Regions from separate parts of the Massilia sp. CMS3.1 genome, predicted to be linked through region 3. Evidence: predicted binding sites of a transcription regulator. Region 3 holds the regulator's gene; each other region holds the start of a gene.
The links. Region 3 encodes sigma-54, which starts transcription at its own class of promoters, with help from an activator protein. Its sites were predicted from a motif close to TGGCANGNAANCTGCTTT; they were not measured.

Region 1: pepA (flocculation-associated PEP-CTERM protein PepA) is a predicted target of sigma-54. The motif match lies at 3,247-3,264, and genes of this name have one in related genera.
Region 2: adh (aldehyde dehydrogenase) is a predicted target of sigma-54. The motif match lies at 6,237-6,254, and genes of this name have one in related genera.

Annotation. Positions count from the first base shown of each region.
Region 1 is NZ_JBIMES010000011.1:25,726-33,545, reverse strand. Features, by position in the region: gene ACHAC9_RS17605 (TonB-dependent receptor plug domain-containing protein) at 35-2,245, shown strand; gene pepA (flocculation-associated PEP-CTERM protein PepA) at 2,355-3,206, opposite strand; gene ACHAC9_RS17595 (TCR/Tet family MFS transporter) at 3,371-4,609, opposite strand; gene ACHAC9_RS17590 (ribonuclease HI family protein) at 4,667-5,353, opposite strand; gene ACHAC9_RS17585 (YXWGXW repeat-containing protein) at 5,466-6,068, opposite strand; gene ACHAC9_RS17580 (hypothetical protein) at 6,272-6,508, opposite strand; gene ACHAC9_RS17575 (penicillin-binding transpeptidase domain-containing protein) at 6,734-7,820, shown strand, end outside.
Region 2 is NZ_JBIMES010000027.1:17,044-24,863, forward strand. Features, by position in the region: gene ACHAC9_RS23100 (GTPase domain-containing protein) at 1-1,434, shown strand, start outside; gene ACHAC9_RS23105 (TonB-dependent receptor) at 1,540-3,984, shown strand; gene ACHAC9_RS23110 (TonB-dependent receptor family protein) at 3,985-6,138, opposite strand; gene adh (aldehyde dehydrogenase) at 6,430-7,820, shown strand, end outside.
Region 3 is NZ_JBIMES010000008.1:83,669-91,488, forward strand. Features, by position in the region: gene ACHAC9_RS14460 (KpsF/GutQ family sugar-phosphate isomerase) at 1-261, shown strand, start outside; gene ACHAC9_RS14465 (KdsC family phosphatase) at 261-791, shown strand; gene lptC (LPS export ABC transporter periplasmic protein LptC) at 817-1,419, shown strand; gene lptA (lipopolysaccharide transport periplasmic protein LptA) at 1,435-2,016, shown strand; gene lptB (LPS export ABC transporter ATP-binding protein) at 2,013-2,780, shown strand; gene ACHAC9_RS14485 (RNA polymerase factor sigma-54) at 2,796-4,262, shown strand; gene hpf (ribosome hibernation-promoting factor, HPF/YfiA family) at 4,325-4,681, shown strand; gene ACHAC9_RS14495 (enoyl-CoA hydratase/isomerase family protein) at 4,804-5,889, shown strand; gene ACHAC9_RS14500 (NADH:flavin oxidoreductase) at 5,901-7,016, opposite strand; gene ACHAC9_RS14505 (LysR family transcriptional regulator) at 7,148-7,820, shown strand, end outside.

The DNA.
Region 1 (7,820 bases), on a different contig from region 3:
TACGGGCTCATAAACTTGCCTTCCTGATATGTATATGCTTTCCCCGATTCGCCTGACCCTGCTCGCTGCCGCGCTGGCCGCCGCCTTTCCCGTGTTGGCCCAGGAAACCGCCTCCGCAGCGGCGGCGACCGCGCCGAAAACCGAGGCCGCCGCGCCAGCGCCGGCAGGCGGGCAAACCATGCAGAAGGTCGAAGTGCGCGGCAGCGCCGACAGTTACGATCCGCGCCGCGACGACACTGCCACCAAGATCGTCGTCGGCCGGGAAGAGATCGCCCGGTATGGCGACACCAACGTCGCCGACGTGCTCAAGCGCGTGCCCGGCATCACGGTCAACAGCCCGAACGGGCGCGGCGCCGAAATCCGCATGCGCGGCCTGGGCGCCGGCTACACGCAAATCCTGATCAACGGCGAACGCGCGCCGAGCGGCTTCACCCTCGATTCGCTGTCGCCCGACGTCATCGAGCGCATCGAAGTGCTGCGCGCGGCGAGCGCCGAATTCTCGACGCAGTCGGTGGCCGGGACCGTCAACATCGTGCTCAAGAAAGCAGTGCGCGCCGGACAGCGCGAATTCAAGATCGGCGCCCGTGCCGGCAGCGGCTTCAGCGGTCCGACCGCGAATATGCAATTGTCCGACAAGCTGGGCAAGATGTCGTATTCGATCGCCGGCAGCGCCATGTTCGAACAGTACGACCGCAGCGTCACCAGCAGTGAACAGGGCTACGACCTGGCGGGCCTGCCGACCCTGGCGCGCCATACCGACGGCGATGAGAGAGGGCGCCTGAACCTGTTCAACCTGGCCCCGCGCCTGAACTGGACACGCGAGAACGGCGACACGCTGACCTCGCAAAGCTTCGTCAATTCGGCGCGTTTTCGCAACCACAAACACGAAACCACCAGCACCAGCCTGGGCGCGCCCGCGTTCTACCCGGTGCTCGATTCGTGGCTCAGGTCCGATAACGACGTCCTGCGCACCGAGCTCAATTGGGTGCACAAGATGGCCGATGGCGCCAAGCTCGACGTCAAGGCAAGCCTGATCGGCGGCCGGAACACGACCGACAACCGGCGCCTGACTCCCCCAGGAGCCGCACGCCCGATCGACAACCTGGTCCACATGGAAGCCGAGGAACTGGGCACCACCACGGTCGGCAAGTTCAGCAAGACGATCTCCACCGGCCACGCACTGGGCATGGGCTGGGACGCCGGTTATTCGGTGCGCGAAGACAGCCGCGAGGAAACGGAAAGCGGCCGCCTGGTATTTCCGCTGCTCCCGAAGGGCGAAGAGTCCGAGTCGCGGGTAGCGCGCCTGGCGCTGTATGCCCAGGACGAGTGGAGCTTGACGCCGCGCTGGTCGGTCTACCTGGGCGCGCGCTGGGAAGGCATCCGCACGGCTACCTCCGGCAATACCTTCACCACTGGCCGCTCGAGCTCGAACGTCTGGAGTCCGGTCATGCAGACCCTGTTCAAGATCCCGGACACCAAGGGCGACCAGCTGCGCTTCGCCGTCACCCGTACCTACAAGGCGCCGAACTTCCAGCAACTGATCCCGCGCCGCCAGACCTCGATCGACAACCGTTCGACCGATCCCGATTACGCAGGCAATCCGGACCTGAAACCGGAACTGGCGCTCGGTATCGACGCCTCTTACGAGCATTACTGGGGCGAAGGTGCGCTGCTCTCGATCAGCGGCTCGATGCGCCGCATCGACGGCTACACGCGCTACCTGGTCGATTTCGATGGCGCGCGCTGGGTCGCGATGCCGATGAACGCAGGGCGCGCGACAACGCGCGGGCTGGAACTGGAAACCAAGTTCCCGCTGAAGGCGCTGATGAAGGATGCGCCGGCGCTCGACCTGCGCGCCAGCCTATCGGCGAACTGGTCGCGCGTCGATGGCGTGCCCGGGCCGGATAATCGCCTCGACGGCCAGACGCCGCTGTCGGGCAACCTCGGCATCGACTACAAGCGCGCCGACCTGACCACGGGCGCGAGCTTTGCCTATAAGCAGGGCGGGCAGGTGCGCATCTCCGATCGCCAGACCTCGACCATCATCGCGCGGCGCGATCTGGAAGCGTATGCGCTCTACAAGTTCAATCCGAAGCAGCAGCTGCGCGTGGCGCTGTCGAATATCCTTGGCCAGGATTTTGTGAACCGCGGCAGTTTCGCGGAAGTGGGACGCGGCCTGGTGGTACGCGAATCGCGCTTCAAGGCCGGCCCGAGCGTGCGTGCGACGCTGGAATTGAAGTTCTAAGCAGCCTGTAAAAAAAATGAAAGCGTAAACGACCTATAGCCTGGCAAGCCAGGCTATAGGTCGTTTATATGTCGTTTATATGTCGTTTACTGAGCTTGAACCGGAAGGATTACTTCACGCGGCGGCGCAGGGCGCCGATACCGAACAGGGCGATGCCGAAGAGGGCGACCGAACCTGGCTCCGGGACGTCGGCAAACTTGAACTGACCGCTATTGCCAACAAAGAAGTATTTGCCTGGCACGTTCGCATAGCGGGACTTGGGAGCGCAGCCCGGGCCCGAGAAGCCGGCGAACTGGCACGCCAATTCCTTGATCGCGTTGGCGCCCGGCGCGCCGATGGTATTCGCATTGGTAAAGGCGAATGCGGTCATGTCCACGGTCGACATGTCGACGCCGCCGTCGGTGAAGAAGTAGCCGGCCTTCAGCGCGCCGGCCTGGGCCTGCGCGTGAATGCTGACCTGGCCATTGTTGGTCGGGCTGCCATTGGCATCGACCAGGCCGCCACCACCGGCCTGGACGCCGAAGGTGCCGATCAGTGTGCCAAGGTCGGCGCCGAACATGCCGTCGGTTCCCGCGTAGCGGTTGTTGATCGGGTCCTGGTACATCCGGATGGTGCCGCCGCTGAACGTGAAGGCGCCATTGAAGGTGCCGGTGCCGAAGGCTTCCAGCGTCGCATAGATGTTGCCGCCGCGATAGTTCACAGGAAACAGCTTGCCGTTGGCATCAGCCTGGGCAATGTTGAAGGCTGCATATTCGGTAAACGAGAACGAGGTCGCGCCGGTCGGCTTGATCTGAATGAACCCGGTGCCGTTGACGTCCAGGGACTCCTTGATCGTCTGGCCGGCGGCGAGGCCCCCGCCAATCGGGTTGAAAGTCCAATTGTTCATGACAGGCGCCGCCTGGATGGTGCCGGCGGCCAGTGCGACAGCTGCAGCGCAGCCAAGTTTTTTCAGGAAGTTCATTATTATTCTCTTTCAGGAGTGGGTGTGGTCTATGTGCTTATTAGCAATAACCATGCCAGAAAGAAATATCCATGTTAAATCAGTAACTTGCGAAAAAGAACTTCAATTTCCAGATGTGACTGTAAAGTTTTTCGACAGAAACTAGTCAGTGCCATCGATGTGCCTCACCGACGGCGCCGGAAGTAGCGCAGTGCCGCCAGCACTGCCAGCGCCTGCATCGCTGCCGACAGGTAGAAGCTGCTGCCGATGCGCCAGTCGTTCGGTGCGAGGTGGCTCACCTCGCCGAGGATGGCGGCGCCCAGCAGGGGCATCAGGACCACCGCGATGCTGTTGATCGATTGAAGCGAACCCATCAGCTCTCCCTGTTCGCCGGCATCGGTCGCGCGCGAAATGATCGCTTGCAGCGCCGGCCCCGCGGCAAAGGCGAGCAGGTTGCAGCAAATGAACACGTACATCATCCAGCCCTGGGTCGCCAGGCCGTACAGCAGAAAGGTCAGGGCCCCGGAGGCCAGGCCCAGCACCGCCAGGCGCGCCTCGCCGAAGCGTCGCAGCAGCTTTGCCAGCAGCCAGGCCTGGACCACGACGCTGGCAAGGCCGACACAGAACAGGGCAATGCCATTGTCGCGCGGGGTCCAGCCGAACCGGAAAGTGGTGTACAGCACCCAGGTGCCGTGGGTCATCATCTGGGCGAAGGTGGTCAGCACGAAGACGACCACCAGGCCGCGGATGTCGCGGCGCCCCAGCAGTTTGCGCACTGCGCGCAGGGGATTGGCGCGCTTCCAGTCGAAGGGGCCGCGCGCACCTGGTGCCAGCGACTCGGGCACGAACAGCGCTCCGTAGACCAGGTTGGCCCCCGCCAGAGCCCCGGCCACCCAGAACGGCAGCGCCAGCGAAATCTCGCCCAGCAGGCCGCCCAGCACCGGACCGCAAATGAACCCGGCGCCGAACGCCGCCCCAATCTTGCCGAAACTGCCGGCCCGCTGATCCGGTGTCGAGACGTCCGACGCATAGGCCGATGCGACCGACATGCTCGCTGCCGACACGCCGCCGATGGCGCGCCCGACGAACAGCCAGGCCAGGGTCGGCGCCCAGGCGATGATCAGGAAATTGAGGCACATGCCGGCCATCGAATACAGCAGCACCGGGCGCCGTCCGATGCGGTCGCTGATCGCGCCCAGCATCGGCATGAAGAGGAATTGCAGCAGGCCGAACACGGCCGCGAGCAGGCCGTACCAGAGTGCCTGCTCGTCGCGTCCGGACACGAACTGCCCAACCAGCCCCGGCATCACGGGAATGATCAGGCCGATACCGAGTACGTCGATGAAGACGCTCACCAGCACGAAATGGAGCTTGCCCGTGCCCGTGGGGGCTTGAATGTCGGGCTTTGGCACAGGTGCGTTCACGTGCCTGTCCCCAGCCGCTCGGCCGCGCACGCCGGCGTGACCCGCCAGGCCCCGGGATCAGGGGCGCAGCGCGTCATCGGTTTCCACGGCAGGGTTCACGCTGGCGCGCTGCGAGAGCGCGTCGGCATCCAGGTTCTTGTGGCGCGGCACCCAGCGCAGGCTGGCGCCCGGCAATCCGGCCAGCAGGGCGTGCACGCGCGCGCGCAAGGGCCGCAGGGCCGATGCGCTTTTCGCTGCGCTCGCGGCGACGTCGTCGATCACGACCCGGCTGTCGCCGTAGACGGTCAAGTCAAACGCACCAATCCTCCTTGCTGCTTCCAGCACGGCGATCAGCGCCAGGTATTCGGCTTCGCTGCTGTTGCCGTAGCCGGCCGGCTCGGACAGTTCGAGCAGTTCGCCATCCGGGCCTAGCAGCCGGGCGCCGATGCCGCAGCGCCCGGGATTGGGCCGGGCCGAGCCGTCGAACCAGGCGCGCCAGGGCGTGGGCGATCCGTCGTGACGCGTGCGCTGCGCGGCCAGCGCCGCCGCGCGCGCCGTGTGCCTGGCCAGGACCCGGGCCGCTTCGGCCTCGCGCAGCGCCGCGCGTCCCGCCAGCAGCGCGGCCAGGCCGGCTTCCCCAGCGCTGGCGGCGAGCGTGGCGCGCAGCGCATCCGCGAATGTCAGGCCGCGGCGCCGGGCCAGCTTGCGGCTGGCGGCCAGTTCGCTGCGGTTGGCGGCGCCTTGCAGGCGGTCAAGTTCGGTCATGGCGACAGCATAACCGTTTTTGATGGTTGAAACAGCGCCGGGGGGCGCCAGGCCGAGGGCGCACAGCCGAAAAAAAAGCGCCCCGGAGGGCGCTGTCGGCTGCTGCTGGGGATCAGCGGCGGTACGGATTGTTCGGGCGGTCGTCGCGCTCGTTGCGGCGGCCGTCGCCGTCACGGTCGCGGTCGCGCCGGTTCGAGACGCCGTCGTTGTCCAGGTCGCGGTCGTAGCGGTTCGGGACGCCGTCGCGGTCCGTGTCGCGGCCACGGCGCTCGTAGCGGTCAGGCACGCCGTCGCGGTCGCGGTCGCGGTAGCCATAACCGTCGCGGTAGCCGCTGCGGTGTCCGCCGTCGTAGAAGCCCTGGCGGCCGTACCCGTCACGCGAGGCGTAGTAGCCGTTGCCGCCGCGTGGCGCCCAGCCGCCATGTTGCATGGTCCAGCGGCCGCCGCGCTGATGCCAGGCCGGCGCTGCGTACACGTAGCCGGGGCGCTCGGCGATATAGTTGCCCGGCACCCAGTGGTGACGGTTGCGACGCCAGTCCCAGTAACCCGGCGACCAGACATAACCGTGGCGCACGGCGGGAGCACGTTCGTACATCGGTGCCGGCGGGGCCGAGCCGATATACAGTTGAACATCGGTTTGCGCCATCGAGGGCAGCGGTGCGTAGGCAGCGGCGCCGAGGGCGATCAGGGTTGCGAGGGTCAGGCTGGATTTCATGTCGGTCTCCATCTCCAAAAGCGGATGATTCAATATATCAATCGGCTTGAAGGAATGGGATATTTGATGCATGTGCTTACAACTGAAACAGATTCCAGCAGCTCGGCAACAACAGGAGGGAAACGGCGGGGAGACGCGTGGCTGGACGATGCCAGGGGGCGGGCCGGGCGCCCGTCAAGGGGCGGCCCGGCGCGCGAGGGCGATCAAATCCGGCTCCCGCCGACGCGGCGATCGGCCAGCACGGTCGGCTGTTGTTCGGGGGCCAGGCGCTTGCCTTTCACGACCACGACAGCCATTTTGGTTTCGGTGGCGATGCTCGAATCGACGATGGCGGCGGGGCGGGCCTGGGCTTCGGGCAGCGTGTCGGTGAAGAAGCTGCTTGACGCAGCAGCGGCGAGGGCGACGACGAAAACGGCTTCCATGTGCTTGGCGATGTTCACGGTGTTTCTCCTTGCGGGTGGGGTTTCGATGTGTCCAATGTAGCCAACGCTTTCGCATAGCTCCATCGGATTGCGACAAGGTGCATGAAAAGCGGGATGGCCTGCACAAAACGGGGACCGACACGAAGTCACCAAGCTCCCCTGACTCGACGGTAACGGTCCGCTTTCCGCTCCCCCCTGCTAGACGTGAACGGACGCGGCCATTCCGGCCGCCGGGGAGGGAAGATGGGGGGAGTGTTCGCCAGGGTATGCGCCTGCATGGTTGCCAGGCGCAGGGCATGGCGCCGCGCGCGCAACCTGCGCTCTGGCGGCGTACTGGCGGCGCCGGCGGCGTGTGCGCCCGGCTGGCGGGTCGGGTCCCGCTTCTGGCTGATACTGCTGGCCTCCGGCTTTGCCGCCGGCGGCGCCCTGCTCATCGCCGGCCACGCGCGTTCCCTCGGCACGGCGGCGTCAAGCCGCCTGGCCTCGGGCGGCGGGCCTGTGCGGCCGCTCGCGTCCTTCCAGCCGGCGCTGCCTGGCGTCTCCTTCAGCATACCGGCGCAGCCTGGCGTCACCCTGTCGGCGCAGGCTGGCGGCGCCTTGCTGATCGCATCGAACATGCGTGCCGAACGGCCCGTCGTGATCGACCTGTGCAGCCAGGCGCTGGCGGGCGGCACCCGACGGCTTGCGGTACTGCGCATCGGCTACCGTTTCGATGAGGTGGCACGCTGGGCCGCGCGCAACGAGACCGCGGCCAGTCCGGTCACGCTGAGAAATGTCGTGCTTACCGGTGCTGGCATGCCGCGGGTCGATATCAGCGGCGCGCTGGGTTCACCCTTGCAGCTGGCCTGGCACGGTCAGGGCGCGCGCTGGATCGGCGACGCCAGTAGCGGCAGCATTGCGCGCGGCGAGCGCGGCGCCGTGGTGCTGGGGCGCGAAGGCTGGCTGGTGTGGGAAGCGCAGGCCGCGCTGCGCGTGGCGCGCCGCGCCAGCGCCGCCTGCCCGCAAGGCGGCGAGCTGCTGCTGACGCGCTACTCGGCGGCCCCTGGCCCGGGATCGGCTGCTCTGGTCGCCGCCTTCCCCGAGCGCGGACCGATGCGCAGTACCCGTCTGGCCCCTGGCGACTACCGGGTGCCGGGGGAGGCGAGCGCGCCACTGGAAGACGGCGCCTTGTTCGACAGCCTGCTGGCACGCGGCTTCGTGCGCCTGGCACCGGGTGGACTGGTCGAGGTGGCGCCGCGCGACCTGCTGCAGTGGCGCGCGGCCGCTCCCGCCCAGCGCAGTGTCGACTTGCGCGGCTGGGACCAGGTTGTGTTTGACGACGCCGGCCGGC
Region 2 (7,820 bases), on a different contig from region 3:
AAGACGACACTCGCGCGCACCCTGGTCGGCGCCGACGTGGGGGAAGTGCGCGACGCCGCCCACGTGACCACCTTCGCCGAAGCGCATCCGCTGCAGACCACGCCGCTGGGCGACACCCTGCTGCTGTGGGACACGCCTGGCTTCGGCGATTCGGTGCGTCTTCTTAAACGCCTGGCGCTGACGGGAAACCCGATTGGCTGGTTCCTGCGCGAAGTGTTCGACCGCTACCGCGACCGTCCGTTCTGGCTCAGCCAGCAGGCTTTGCGCGCGGCCAAAGATGAAGCCGATGTCGTGCTTTATCTCGTCAATTCCTCGGAAGCGCCGGGCGACGCCGGCTATCTGCCGGCCGAGATGAACATCCTGGAGTGGCTCGGCAAACCGGTGGTGGTCCTGCTCAACCAGATGGGACCGCCGCGCACCGGGGCCGCCGAGGGTCGCGAACAGCAAGAGTGGAAAAAGCACCTGGCGCGCTTTGGCGTCGTGCGCGAGGTGCTGGCGCTCGATGCCTTTGCACGCTGCTGGGTACACGAACACGTGTTCTATGAGGCGGTCGCGCCGCTGATCGCACCCGAGAAACAGGCTGGCTACCTGCGCCTGCGCACGGCCTGGGAAGCGAACAACCGCCAGCGCTACGCCAGTGCCTTGCGCATCAGCGCTGAACAGGTGGCGGCCGCCGCACGCGACAGCCAGCCGCTGGCGGAAGGGAACGCCGGCTTCCTGCGTTCGGCCCTGAAAGCGGTCGGCCTGAACAAGGACCAGCAGGGGCGCCAGGAAGCGGCGATGGCGGCGCTGGTCGAGCGCCTGAACGGCGAGATCAACAAGGCGACCATGCGCATGCTGGTACTGCACAAGGTCGATCCGGGCGAGGCGCGGGTCATCAACACGCGGGTCCGCGAGAATTTCGCGGTGCACGCACCGATCGACAAGGCGCAGGCCGGCCTGCTGGGCGCGGTGGTCTCCGGCGCGGCGACGGGCCTGTCGGCCGACCTGATGGCGGGCGGCCTGACGCTGGGCGGCGGCGCGCTGCTCGGGGCGCTCGTCGGCGGCCTGACGGCGGCCGGCGCCGCCTGGGGTTTCAATCAGCGCAACGACGGCGACAAGCCGGGCGTGCAGTTCGCCGACGCCTTCCTGCAGACGCTGCTGGTGGGTGGCGTGCTGCGCTACCTGGCGGTGGCCCACTTCGGACGCGGGCGCGGCAACTATGTCGAGAGCGAAGCGCCGGCCTTCTGGCAGGCGGAAGTCGAGGCGGCACTCGGCGCGCAGGGCGACCAGCTGGCGACGCTCTGGCAGCAGGTGCGCGCCGCGCCCGACCTGGCTGCCGCAAGCGCACACCTGCTGGCGCTGATCGCGCCGGCGACGGATGCCACGCTGGCGCGCCTGTACCCGGGCACGCTTGCCGCGCTTCCGGAAAAGGAATTGCCCGCCGCCGTGTGACACCTGTTCCATTTTGATACAGGTGGGCGCCCGGATCGCATCATTTACCCATGGCACGTCCCTTGCTCCTACTGGTCCTTATCGACATCGATCGGGAGGGAAGGCATGAGGGTGCGAGCGGCGTGCAATGGAACGACCGAAGGTCGAAGCGGACGTACACGCGGCGCGTGGCGGGCAGGTGGCGATTGCGCGCGCCTGCGCCTGCTGCTGGCAAGTGCGATCGCCCTGGCGCTGACGCCGGTGCGCCACGCAGCCGCAACCCCCGCGTTGCCTGAGTCGCAGGAAGCGCCGATCGCGCGGGTCGAGGTGATCGGCGTGGTGCCCTTCGCCGACAGCGGCAGCGACCCGCGCCTGCTGCCGTATGCCATCCAGACGCTCGACCGCGAGGCCTTGCGCGATGCCCGCGGCGCCAACCTGGTCGAGACGATGGCGCGCCGCCTGCATGGGGTGAACGTCAACGAGATCGTCGGCAGTCCGTTCCAGACCGACCTCACCTACCGCGGTTTTCGCGCGTCTCCCCTGCTCGGCACCGGGCAGGGACTGTCGGTGTATCTCGATGGTGTGCGCATCAACGAACCGTTCGGCGACGTCGTCAACTGGGACATGCTGCCGGAAGCGGCGATCAAGCGTCTCTGGCTGGTGCCGGGTTCGAACCCTTTATATGGCTTGAACACGCTGGGCGGCGCGATCGCGCTCGAGACCGGCTCGGGCCTGGCCGACCCCGGCTTCGAGGGTGCGTTCTCGATCGGCGAACACGGACGGCGCCGCGCCGACCTGGCCTATGGCGTGCGTGGCCAGGATGGCTGGCATGGCTTTGCGGCCGCCACCCTGTTCGACGAGGATGGTTGGCGCGACCATTCCGCCGGCCGCCTCGGCAACCTGTTCGTCAAGGCCGGGCGCGAGGGCCGCGACACCGACTGGCAGGTGACGTTGCTGGGCGGACGCAGCCGGATGCTGGGCAACGGCCTGGTGCCGAGCTACCGCGACGAAGACGGCACGCTCGAGCCGGGTTTATACGAAGAGGACCGGCGCGCGGTCTACACCTACCCTGACCGCACCCGCAACCGCGTGCTGCAGGGGGCTTTGCGGCTCACGCACCGGCTCGCGCAGGGCAGCGAACTGACGGCCTCCGCCTACGCGCGCAACAGCCGGCGCGACACCGTCGGCGGCGATGTCGGCGACGACTATGGCGATTACGTCGAAGATTGCGCCGACGGTTTCCTGCTTGATGGCAGGCCTGCCGATCCGGACGAGTGCGGTTTTACGCGCGCGGACGGGGAAGCCTTGCACCCGGCCAGCCTGAATACCACCAGCACGCGCCAGCGCGGGCACGGCGCCAGCATCAACCTGGCGCGCAATGTGCGCGGCAACCTGCTCAATCTGGGAGCGACCTGGGACCGCAGCCGTGTCCATTTTTCCCAGTTCGAGCAGGAAGCCTTTTTCACGCTTGACCGCGGCGTCGAGGCAGATGAAGACGAAGAACGCGAGCCGATGTCCTCGGTCGCAGGCACGGCGCAGGCCTACGGCGTGTATGCCGCCGCGACCCTGGCGCTGGCACCCGCCACCCACCTGACGGCTTCGGCCCGCTATAACCACGCCCGCGTCGGCAATACGCTTACCACCGAAGACGGTCCCAAACCGTACGAAGCGTTTACCTATCAACGTTTGAATCCCTCCCTCGGCCTGACCCACGCGCGCGGGCCGCTGACCTGGTTCGCGAACATCGCGCAAAGCAACCGGGTGCCGACCGTGATCGAACTCGGATGCGCCGATCCGGAGGAGCCGTGCCGGCTGCCGGTCGGGCTGCAATCGGATCCCTATCTGAAGCAGGTGGTCTCGCGCACGATGGAAGCGGGCCTGCGCGGCGGGCGCGGCGATTCCGGTTTCAGCGCCACGCTCTACCGCACGGTAAACCGCGACGACATCCTGTTCGGCCGCGCCGGCGCCTCGCGTGCCGGCTATTTTTCGAACTTCGCGCGCACCCGGCACCAGGGCGCCGATCTCGGTGCGCACGGACAGTGGGGGGCGTGGCGCGCCAGTGCCGACTACAGCTATCTGCGCGCGACCTACGATGCCGACGGAACCCTGTTTACCGGTGCGCGCACGGTGACGGTCGGGCCGGGTACGCCGATCGCGGGCTTGCCGCGCCATACCTTGAAACTGGGGCTGGACTGGGATGTGCGGCCGGGCCTCGTACTGGGGGCTAACGTGCAGGCGGTGTCGCATGCGGCGGCGCAGGGGAATGAGGATGGGTTGATCGCGGATGCCGGGGACGATGACGAGGCGCGCCGCGCCGACTGGAGCGTGCGCGGGCATGCCGTCGTAAACCTGCATGCCAGCTGGCGTCCAGCTCCCGGGTGGGAGCTGTTCGCGCGGGTAGGCAACCTGTTCGACCGGCGCTATGAAAGTTTTGGCGCGATTGCGGTGGATATGTTCCCGGAAGGGCGCTTGTTGCAACCGCATGCCGGCGCGGTGGAGCCGGCGCATGCGCGCTTCGTGGCGCCGGGTGCGCCACGGACCTTCAATGCGGGCTTGCGGTATCGGTTTTGATTAAAACTGATACTGCCCACTGACCCCCACCACCCAATTCCTGCCCGGCGCGCCTTCATAAAAGCGCCGATTCGCGTCGCCCACGATCACCGATCCCACATACTGCTTGTCGAACAGGTTATTCAAGCGCACGAACTCCTTGATCGTCCACCCGGCCCATTCCTGTTTGGCCTGCGCCCGTGCATTGAAGATCGCATACCCGGGCGCCGGCTGGGCCGTGTTCGTGTCTTCCGCAAACACGCGCCCGTTGCCGATGGCCTCGAATGCCGCGCCATAGCGCCCGGCCGCTTCCTTCCAGCCCAATTCTCCGTAGACGCTGGTCTTCGGCACGCCCGGCAGGCGGCTACCCTTTGGCACCGTACCGAAACCTTCGTCATAGATCGCGCGCAGCGCCGACAGCGCGAGTTTCGCACTCCAGCCGGCGCCCAGGTCCGCATCGAGCGACAATTCACCGCCCTGGCGCAATGTCGCGCTGGCGTTGCGGTAGCTGGTGCGTCCGCCACTCGACACGTCGACCACCAGCTCATCCTGGGTCTTGACCTGGAACAGCGCAGCATTCACGCGCATGTTACTGCCTATAAAAGCTTTCGCACCCGCTTCCAGATGGGTGCTGGTGGCCGGCTGCAAATTAAAATTGAAGCCGGCGCCGGCACCGGAATAAAACACTTCGTTCAGGGTCGGCGTCTCGAAGCCGCGCGCCGCGCTGGCGTACACGTTCAGGGTCGGCGAGACCTTGTACAGCACGCCGACCAGGGGCGTCGTGTGGCTGTAGCGCACCCCGCCGCTATCGTTGCCGTTCGAGAGGTAACCGTCGGCCACATCGAATTTCATACGGCTGTGGCGCACGCCGCCCGTGACGACCCATTCGCCACGTTCCCATTCCGCCTGCAGGTAGGGGTCGAGGTTGCTGACCTTGTCTTCTTCGTCGCGGCGCAGGCGCCCGCGCACGCCGAACACGTCGCCCACGAAATTCTCGAAGCCCTGGCGGCTATCTGTCGAGCGGCCGGCGTCGATGCCGACGGTGGTGCGCAGCGTACCGCCGCCAAGCTCGCGCACGTCGCGCCAGTTGACGTCGAAGCCGAGGAAGTCGCGGTCGAAGTCGACCACGCCGCCGGAGTGGGTCGGCGGCGCCTGGAAGCCGCGCGAGAACGACTGGTACTGCACCACGCGCCGGTTGCCGCCGTAAGCCGTCACCTGCAGGCGGTTGGCGCCGAAGCGCTGTTCCCAGGTCATCCCGAGCTGCTTGTGGTCGATGCTTTTGCGGGTGTTGTAGCGTTCGGCCAGGGTGCGCTGGGGACTGGCGGTATCGGTGGTATCGATTTCGCCGGCGCGCGGATCGCGCCCGTACGTAGCCCAGGTGACGCCAAGCGGATCCTGCGTGTCGTCCTGGCGCAGGCCGCTCGCGGTCAGCACGAGGCGGCTGGTGGGCGATGTCGCCATCGTCAGCTTGGCATACGCCTGGTCGCGCCGGGCGGCGCCATGGTCGCGAAAGCCGTCGGTGTCGAAGCGCGAAACGTCGATCAGGTAGCCGATGCCGTTCGCCTCGCCCTGGGCGTTCACGTCGAGCTTGCGCATGCCGTAGCTGCCGGCCGAGACGCTCGTTTCAATTGCGGGCGGCCCTTTCGGGTCGCGCGTAAACAGCTGGACTACGCCGCCCGAGTGGTTCCCGTACAGCGCGGAGAAGGGGCCGCGCAGCACTTCGATGCGCTCGGCCATGTCGAGGTTGAAGGTGGCGGCCTGGCCCTGGCCGTCGGGCATGGTGGCCGGAATGCCGTCGGCGATCAGGCGTACGCCGCGTACGCCGAAGGCCGAGCGGGCGCCGAAGCCGCGCGAAGAGATTTGTAAATCCTGCGCATAGTTCTGGCGGTCGCGTGCGACCAGGCCCGGCACCGCGGCCAGCGCTTCGGAGGCGTTCACGCGCGGCTGGGTATCGCGGATCTGCGATGCATCGATCACGTCGATAGCGGCCGGCAGGTCGAAGCTGGTGTGCTCGGAGCGGCTGCCCGTGACCACGACGACATTCAGCGGTCCCTGCGGTGTCTCTGCTGACTGAGCAGCCGTTTCAGCGGCCGTTTCAGCAGCGGCAAACGCCATCAGCGGCCAGCAGGCACACAGGGCGGCGATCGCGTTCAAGCGAAATGCAGTTTGCTTCATTGGTTCTCCATTGTTGGGATAGCTCCCTGACCGGGGCAGGGTGGTACTAATTCGACAAGCAATATACCTGCCATCCTGAAAACACGCTTGCACCGCGATGGCATGCTGCTTGCATTGCTTTCAACACGGCGCCTGCACTGTTCCAATTTTGAGCAGGTGTACCAAAAAACGGTCAGCGCAACACGCTCATCCCCTATGACGCAGGGCTGGCACGGCACTTGCGGCACCCTTTGCGTGCTTTGACACATCCGTTGCCGCCAACGGCCTATAACCATCAAGAAAGAGGATGACATGAATCTCGCGGACATCAGCAAGCTCGGCGTCGCCAATCCGTTCAAGCAACGCTACGACAATTACATCGGTGGGCGTTTCGTGGCCCCAAGCAAGGGCGAGTATTTCCCCAACGTCACGCCGATTACTGGTCAGCCCTTCTGCGAAATCGCGCGTTCAACGAGCGAGGACATCGAACTGGCGCTGGACGCGGCCCATGAAGCGAAAGAAGCCTGGGGCAAGACTTCGCCGGCCGAGCGCGCCAACATCCTCAACAAGATCGCCGACCGCATCGAGCAGAACCTGGCGATGATCGCCACCGCCGAGACCATCGACAACGGCAAACCGATCCGCGAGACGATGGCGGCCGACATTCCGCTGGCGATCGACCACTTCCGTTATTTTGCCGGCGCCATCCGCGCGCAAGAGGGGTCCATTGCCCAGATCGACCATGAAACCTACGCTTACCATTTTCACGAGCCGCTCGGCGTCGTTGGCCAGATCATCCCGTGGAACTTCCCGATCCTGATGGCGGTATGGAAGCTGGCGCCGGCTCTGGCCGCCGGCAACTGCGTGGTGCTGAAACCGGCCGAGCAGACCCCGGCCTCGATCATGGTGCTGATGGAGCTGATCGGCGACCTGCTGCCGCCTGGCGTGATCAACGTCGTCAATGGTTTCGGCCTCGAGGCGGGTAAACCCCTGGCCTCGAGCAAGCGCATCGCAAAAATCGCGTTCACCGGAGAGACCGGTACCGGGCGCCTGATCATGGGGTACGCGGCGCAGAACCTGATCCCGGTGACGCTGGAGCTGGGCGGCAAGTCGCCGAATATCTTCTTTGCCGACGTGATGGACGCGGACGACGAATTCTTCGACAAGTGCCTCGAAGGTTTCGCCATGTTCGCGCTGAACCAGGGGGAAGTCTGCACCTGCCCGTCGCGCGTGCTGGTCCAGGAATCGATCTACGAGCGCTTTATCGAGCGTGCGCTGGCGCGGGTGGCGGCGATCAAGCAGGGCAACCCGCTTGACTCGTCGACCATGATCGGCGCCCAGGCGTCGCAGGAGCAACTCGAAAAAATCCTGTCCTACCTCGACATCGGCCGCCAGGAAGGCGCCGAGGTGCTTGCCGGCGGCGAGCGCTACGAGCAGGCGGGCGAGCTGGCCGGCGGCTACTACGTGCATCCGACCGTGTTCAAGGGCGATAACAAAATGCGCGTCTTCCAGGAAGAGATCTTCGGGCCGGTGGTGTCGGTCACGACCTTTACCGACGAAGCCGATGCGCTGCGTATCGCCAACGACACCCTGTATGGGCTCGGTGCCGGGCTGTGGACGCGCGACGCCTCGCGCGCCTTCCGCATGGGCCGCGCGATCCAGGCCGGCCGCGTCTGGACCAACTGCTACCACCTGTACCCGGC
Region 3 (7,820 bases):
GACGCCGATTTCAAGCCGCTCGGCGTCTTCACCGACGGCGACCTGCGCCGCCTGATCGAACGCCTGCAGGACTTCTCGAACCTCACCATCCGCGACGTCATGCACATCGGCGCGCGCACCGTGCACCCCGAGCAGCTGGCGGTGGACGCGGTGGCGATCATGGAAGAATTCCGCATCAACCAGATGCTGGTAATCGACGAGGACGGCATCCTGGTCGGCGCCCTGCATATCCACGACCTGACCCGTGCCAAGGTGATCTGATGACCCCGCTCGACCACATGACGCGCGCCGCCCGTGTAAAAGTGATGATCTTCGATGTCGACGGCATCCTGACCGACGGCAGCCTGACGTATGGCCCCGAGGGAGAGATCACCAAGACGTTCAATGTCCTCGATGGCCTGGGCATCCAGCTGCTGCAAAAGACGGGCGTGGCCACCGCCATCATCAGCGCGAGAAAATCGCCGATCGTGGTCGCACGTGCGAAAGACCTGGGCATTACCCATGTCTGGCAAGGCTTTCACGACAAGCGCATCGCGTTTGCCGAGCTGCTGGCGCAATTGAACCTGACGGCCCAGCAGTGCGGCTATATCGGCGACGACGTGATCGACCTGCCGCTGCTGACCAAGGTAGGGTTTGCCGTCACGGTGCCGACCGGGCACCCGGAGGTGCAGCACCGCGCGCACTACGTTACCAAAGCCGGCGGCGGGCGTGGCGCCGTGCGCGAGGTGTGCGACATGGTGATGCGGGCCCAGGGCAGCTACGACGAGGCGCTGGCGCCTTATTTCCAATGAGTTGGCGTGAAGGCATGGCCCCCACGTGAATAAACGTACCGCACACCGCTGGCGCACACTGGCGCTGATGCTGACGGCTGTCTTCTTCGCCTTCGGCAGCTTCTGGCTGCTGCAGGCGATCCAGACCGATGACAGCGCCACCGCCGGCAACGTCCTGAACGAGCCGGATTACATCGTCGAGAATTTCAGTTTCGTGCGCATGACCGAACAGGGCGCGCCGCGCTACGTGATGTCCGGCGCGCGCCTGGCGCACCATCCCGAGAACGACGTGTCGGAGATATCCAGGCCGATCGTCGAGAGCATGGACCCTGGCCGCCCGCGCATGACCATGCACGCCGAACGGGGCCAGGTCTACCATGGCGAAAACCGCGTCGAGTTGATCGGCAAGGTCGACATCAAGCGCCCGGCCACGCCGACCAGCGAAGCCCTGCACGCGCGCACCGAGGCCCTCACCGTGCTGGCCGACGACGAGATCCTCAAGACGGCGCTGCCGGTGCAGATGACGCTGGGCGCGTCAACGATGAACGGGATCGGCATGGTGGCCGACAACCCGACCCAGAAGCTGCACCTCGGCGGGCGCGGCCAGATCGTCTATCCGCCGCGCCAGAACGCCGCACCACCCCAATAACAGGAACGAGCACCCATGAAAAACAGTTTCCATAACGTGATCGCCGCCGCCTTTCTTTCCCTGCTCTCGCTGTCGGCTTCCGCCGAGCGCGCGGACTCGCTCAAGCAGGCCGTCATCAACTTCGATTCGCTCGACGTCGACGAAGTCACGCAGACGCGCATCCTGACGGGAAATGTCATCGTCACACGCGGCACATTGACCCTGAAATCGGACCGCGCCCTGGTCAAGGAAAGCCCGGAAGGCTATATGAGCGTGACGCTGACCTCGGGTCCGGGCCGCGTGGCGACCTTCCGCCAGAAGCGCGACGGCGGTCCCGACCTGTGGATGGAAGGCCAGGCCGAGCGCATCGAATACGACGAGCGCCAGGAACTGGTGAAACTGTTTTCGAAGGCGATCGTCAAGCAGCTCGAAAACGGACGCCTGACGAACGAACTCGATGGCGCCTACATCTCCTACGACAGCCGGCGCGAAGTGGCGACCGTACGTAACGACGTCAGCGGCGAAAGCCGTGTTGGCGGCGGACGCGGCACCCTGATCATCGCGCCGCGCCGCGCGGCGCCTGGGGCCGCGCCCGCACCGGCGCCGGGAAAGCCATGATGATGAAGGATATGCCCGACAGCCGCAGCACCCTGGTCGTGCGGGGACTGCAGAAAAGCTACGGCAAGCGCCTGGTCGTGCGCGACGTCTCGCTCGAGGTGGGCTGCGGCGAAGTCGTCGGCCTGCTGGGCCCGAACGGCGCCGGCAAGACCACCTCGTTCTACATGATCGTGGGCCTGGTGCCGTCGGACGCCGGCACCATCGAGATCAACGGCGCCGACATCTCGAGCCTGCCGATCCACCGGCGCGCGGTGATGGGCCTGTCCTACCTGCCGCAGGAAGCGTCGGTGTTTCGCAAGCTGACGGTGGAAGACAATATCCGCGCCGTGCTCGAACTGCAGCGCGACGACAATGGCAAGGCGCTCACGAAAGACGCCATCAACACCCGCCTGGACTCCCTGTTAGGCGAACTTCAAATCGAGAAGCTGCGCGAGAATCCGGCGCTCTCACTGTCGGGCGGCGAACGGCGCCGCGTCGAGATCGCACGCGCGCTGGCCACCAACCCGCGCTTCGTGCTGCTCGACGAGCCCTTTGCCGGCGTCGATCCGATCGCGGTGATCGAGATCCAGCGCATCGTGCGCTTCCTGAAGGAGCGCGGCATCGGCGTCTTGATCACGGACCACAATGTGCGCGAGACGCTCGGCATCTGCGACCGCGCCTACATCATCAACCAGGGCGCGGTGCTGGCGTCGGGACGTCCCGACGACATCATCGCCGACGAGTCGGTACGACGCGTCTACCTGGGCGAACATTTCAGAATGTAGGATTGAAACGGCGCCATGAAACAATCCCTGCAACTCCGGACTTCGCAGCACCTGGCGCTCACGCCGCAGCTTCAGCAGTCGATCCGGCTGTTGCAGCTGTCCACGCTCGAACTGCACCAGGAGCTCGAGCAAATCCTGTCCGATAATCCGCTGCTCGAGCGGCTCGACGATCCGCTCGACCATTCGGTGCGCCTGCTGGCCGACGGTGCGATCAACGATTCGCCGCCACAAGCCGAGGCGCCGGCCCCGGGTGCCGAGGAGGGCGCGCCGGCCCCGGAATCGGCCGATGGGGAAGGCGGCGCCGAGGTCGAGCGCGGAGAGACCGACGGCGACTGGGGTGAGCTCGGGCGCAGCTCGGGCGGCGACGGCGACGACGATGGCCGTCCGCAGCTCGGCGCCATCGGCGTGACGCTGCGCGAGCACCTGACGGAACAGGTGCGGGTGACGGGCGTGACGGACCGCGACCGCGTACTGGCCGAACTGGTGATCGACGCGATCGACGACAACGGCTACCTCGAAGAGCAGTTGGATGAGATCCACGCGCGCTTGCCGGACGAGCTGGACATCGAGATGGATGAATTGCGCTGCGCGCTGGCGCTGGTGCAAAGCCTCGATCCGACCGGCGTCGGTGCGCGCAGCGCGGCCGAGTGCCTGGCGCTGCAGATCCGCAGCATGCGCGGCGTGCCGCTGGTGACGCGACGCATGGCCTTGAAAATCGTCGAGGGTTATCTGACCTGGTTCGCGCAGCGCGAATTCACCAAGCTGAAAAAAGCGCTCGACTGCGACGACGAAGACCTGCGCGAAGCGCAAGCCGTGATCCGCCAGTGCAATCCGCACCCCGGCGCGGCGTTCGCGTCGAGCGTGTCGGATTACGTCGTTCCGGACGTTATTGTCCGCAAATCGAAGGGCGGCTGGGCCGTCACGCTGAACAACGAAGTGATGCCGCGCCTGCGCGTCAACAACGTCTACGCCACCTTGCTCAAGCAGGGAAAAGGCGAAGGGCAAATGGGCGCGCAGCTGCAGGAAGCGAAGTGGTTGATTAAAAATATGCGCCAGCGCTTCGACACGATCCTGCGTGTTTCGCAGGCAATTGTGGAACGCCAGCGCAACTTTTTTAGCCATGGCGCGGTTGCCATGCGTCCCCTTGTGCTTCGCGAGATAGCTGATACACTAGGTCTGCACGAGAGCACCATTTCTCGTGTAACAACTCAAAAATTCATGCTGACCCCGCACGGCATGTTTGAGCTGAAGTATTTTTTCGGAAGCCACGTCGCCACCGAAGCGGGGGGCGAAGCATCGTCAACGGCGATACGGGCGCTTATTGCGCAGCTGACAGGAGCAGAAGACCCAAAGAACCCATTATCCGATAGCAAGATCGCGGAAATGCTCGGTGAACAAGGTATGGTCATTGCGCGCCGCACGGTTGCAAAATACCGCGAGGCACTCAAGATTCCTCCCGTCAGTCTCCGCAAATCCTTGTAACAGCGGCACCCACGCGTCCCAGGCGCGGTAGCGGAGTCCGCGCATTTATCTAAGGAGTGTGTATGAATCTCACCATCAGTGGCCACCACCTCGACGTCACCCCCGCCATCCGTGAATACGTACAGAACAAGCTCGAACGCATCACCCGCCATTTCGATCAAGTCATCGATTCCCACGTGATCCTCGCGATCGACAATCTCACTGAAAAAGACAAACGGCAAAAGGCCGAGATCAACTTGCGCCTGTCCGGCAAGATGGTGCACGTGGAGAGTGTGGCGCACGACTTGTATGCCGCGATCGACCTGTTGATGGACAGGCTGGATCGCCAGGTGATGAAGTACAAATCGATACTGAAAGACCATGGTCACGAGGCGCTCAAGCGCCGTCCTGAAGGCGGAGAGGCCACTGCTGCGTTCTGATCAGCACTGAGCACCGTCTGAACGAGGGCGCCGAAAGGCGCCCTTTTCAATTGGGCGTGGGCGCATGCACCCGCGACGCACGCGCTTCGGTAAAATGCATGTTTTTCCGTAAGCCGACCACCATGACCGACCATGTCCTGACCCGCGTTGCCAACGGCACCGGCGTGATTACGCTCGACCGTCCGAAGACCTTGAATTCTCTCTCGCTGGCGATGGTGCGGCGCCTCACCGCCATCCTGCTGGCCTGGCGCGACGATGCATCGGTCGCCGCGGTCGTGCTCACCAGCAGCAGCGAAAAAGCACTGTGCGCCGGCGGCGACATCCGCTTCTTCCATGAAGCCGGCCACGCCACCCCGCCAGGGGGCAGCGCGCTGCTGGAAGATTTTTTCACCGAAGAATACGCGCTGAACCACCTCATCTACTTCTATCGGAAACCGTATATCTCGATCATGGATGGCGTGGTGATGGGCGGCGGCATGGGCATCGCCCAGGGAGGTCCCGAGAGCGGCCTGCGCATCGTCACCGAGCGCACCAAAATGGCCATGCCGGAAGTGAACATCGGCTTGTTCCCGGATGTCGGCGGCAGCCATTTCCTGTCGCACGCGCCGGGTCAGCTGGGCAATTACCTGGGCCTGACGGGCTTGACGATGGGTGCGGCCGACGCCTTGTATGTCGGACTGGCCGACGTGTTCGTGCCGGGTGCGCAGTTGGGCGAACTGAACGCCCTGATCGGGAACACGCCGGGCGCGCAGCTGGCAGGCGCCATCCGCGCGCTCGGTGCGCGTTTCGCTGCGGATGCCGGCGACAGTCCATTGAAAGCGCAGCGCGCCGCGATCGACCTTCACTTCGGCGCCGCTTCGGTGGCCGCGATCATGGCCTCGCTGGAAGGCGACGACAATCCCTTCGCGCAAAAGGCATTGGTTGCGATGCGCCAGCGCTCACCCTTGATGATGTGCGTGACGCGCGAGATGCTGCTGCGCGGCGCATCGATGAACGTGGCCGATTGCCTGCGCATGGAGCGCTCGCTGGTGCGCCGCAATTTCGAGCACGGCGAAGTGCTCGAAGGCGTGCGCGCGCTGGTGATCGACAAGGACAATGCGCCGCAGTGGAATCCACCGACGCTGGGCGAGGTAACGCCGGAGATGGTGGAACACTTCTTCGCGCCGGTGTGGCCGGAGCACGCGCATCCGCTGCGACATCTGGTCTAGGGTCGCCGGCCTCAGTCCATCTTGTCGAAGGCGAGCTCGCTCTCCTTGATATTCGCGATCGGTCCCAGGATCGCGCCGTCGAACTCGCGTGGCGCCCGTCCTTGCGCGAACAAGGCGGGCAGGTCCGGATTGGCCAGTGCGCCGCGCCCAAGCGCAACCACGTCGGCACCCAGTTCCAGCGCCTGGGCCGCGCGTTCGACGCTGTGCAGGCTGCCGTTGGCGATAATCGGTACGCCCGGCGCGTAGCGACGCGCCAGCGCAACCAGGCTGTCGGTGCCGCCTTCGAATGCCGGCTGCCATGCTTCGAATTCGGTGACGTGGATGAAGTCCGCGCCTGCCGCCGCCAGTGCAGAGAAGGTCGCTTGCGCATCCGCTTCGCGCCCGGCCCACTTGCTCGTGAAGTCGTTCACCTTGCCCTGCGAAATGCGGATACCGACAGGGACTTCGCCGCCGATCTCGGCCTTGACGGCTTCCAGCACCTCGACCAGCAGCGACACACGGGCACCGGTGTCGCCGCCCCAGCGGTCGGTGCGGCGGTTGGTTTCCGCAGTCAGGAATTGATCGAGGAGATAGCCGTTCGCCCCGTGGATCTCGATCCCGCCGAATCCGCCGATCCGCACCGCGCGCGCCGCTGCCGAGACGAAGCCCGCGACCACCTCGGCGATCTCGTGTTCATCGATTTGGACCGGCTCGGCATACGGCCCGGCGCCATGGTAGAAGCCCATCTGTTCGCCCTTGGGCCGGAGCGCCGATGGCCCCACCGTGTGGGAGCGGAACGGGTTCTCCTGGCTCAGCGCACCGGCATGCATCAGCTGGGCAATGGCAAGGCTCCCGTGCGCCGTGATCTCGCGCGTGATGGCTGCCCATCCGTGCGCGTGGACATCGTCGGCCATGCCGGCCTGGTTGCGGTAACCCTGCGCGAAGGCCTGGTCGGTATACAGCCCCTCGGAAATCACCATACCAAACCCGCCCTTGGCAAACCGGACGTAGTAGTCGTGCATGGCAGGGGTCGGCGCGCCAGTCTCGCTCGCCGTTACCCGGGTCATCGGTGCAACGGCCAGGCGGTTGCGCAGCAGTGCGCCTTTCATATCGTATGCGGATAAAATTTGTGCGGACGGGCTGCTCATTCTGCTGCTTCCTTTTCTCAATGCCATCATGTTCTTGTCCGCGCTCGCGGGAAAGAGGGCATTATGGTGCAGGCCTGACCTTAGACCAAGCCATGAGCAAGTGAAGCCGCCTTAACAAATTAAGTTATAAAGTGCAGACTTCAGACCTCAGGATTTTCCTCGCGGTAGCCTCCGCCTCCAATCTGTCCGCCGCTGCCAGGCAGCTCGACCTCGGCCCGATGCAAGTGTCGCGCCGCCTGGCGGCGCTTGAAGCAGAGCTCGGCGTGCGCCTGTTCCACCGGACCACACGCTCGCTGTCGTTGACGGCCGAAGGCGAGGCTTTCCTTCCCTTCGCCCACACGATGACGGATGCCGAAGAGAGCGCACGCGGCCAGTTGAGCCCTTCGGCCGCCAGCGTGTCGGGCGTGCTGCGGATGACGGCCCCCAGTGTGTTCGGGCAGACCATTGTCTTGCCGCTCATGGCACGGCTGATGGAACAGCTTCCCGGGCTTCGGATCGATCTCGACCTGTCGGACCGCGTGCTGGACATCGTCGGCCAGGGCTTCGATCTGGCGCTACGTATCGCGCCGCTGGCGGACTCGGAACTTGTCGCCCGCAAGATGGCACCCAATCCCAGGATCATCTGCGCGGCGCCTGGCTATCTCGCCCGGCATGGCCGCCCTGCCACCCTGGCGCAGCTGGAGCGCCATCACTGCATCGTCCTGCAGGCAGTGCCGAAATGGCCCTTGCTGGTCAATGGGGAACTGCAGCGCCGGCGCATGGGGGGGAGGGTGCTCACGAGCAGCGTGGACGCGGCACGGACGG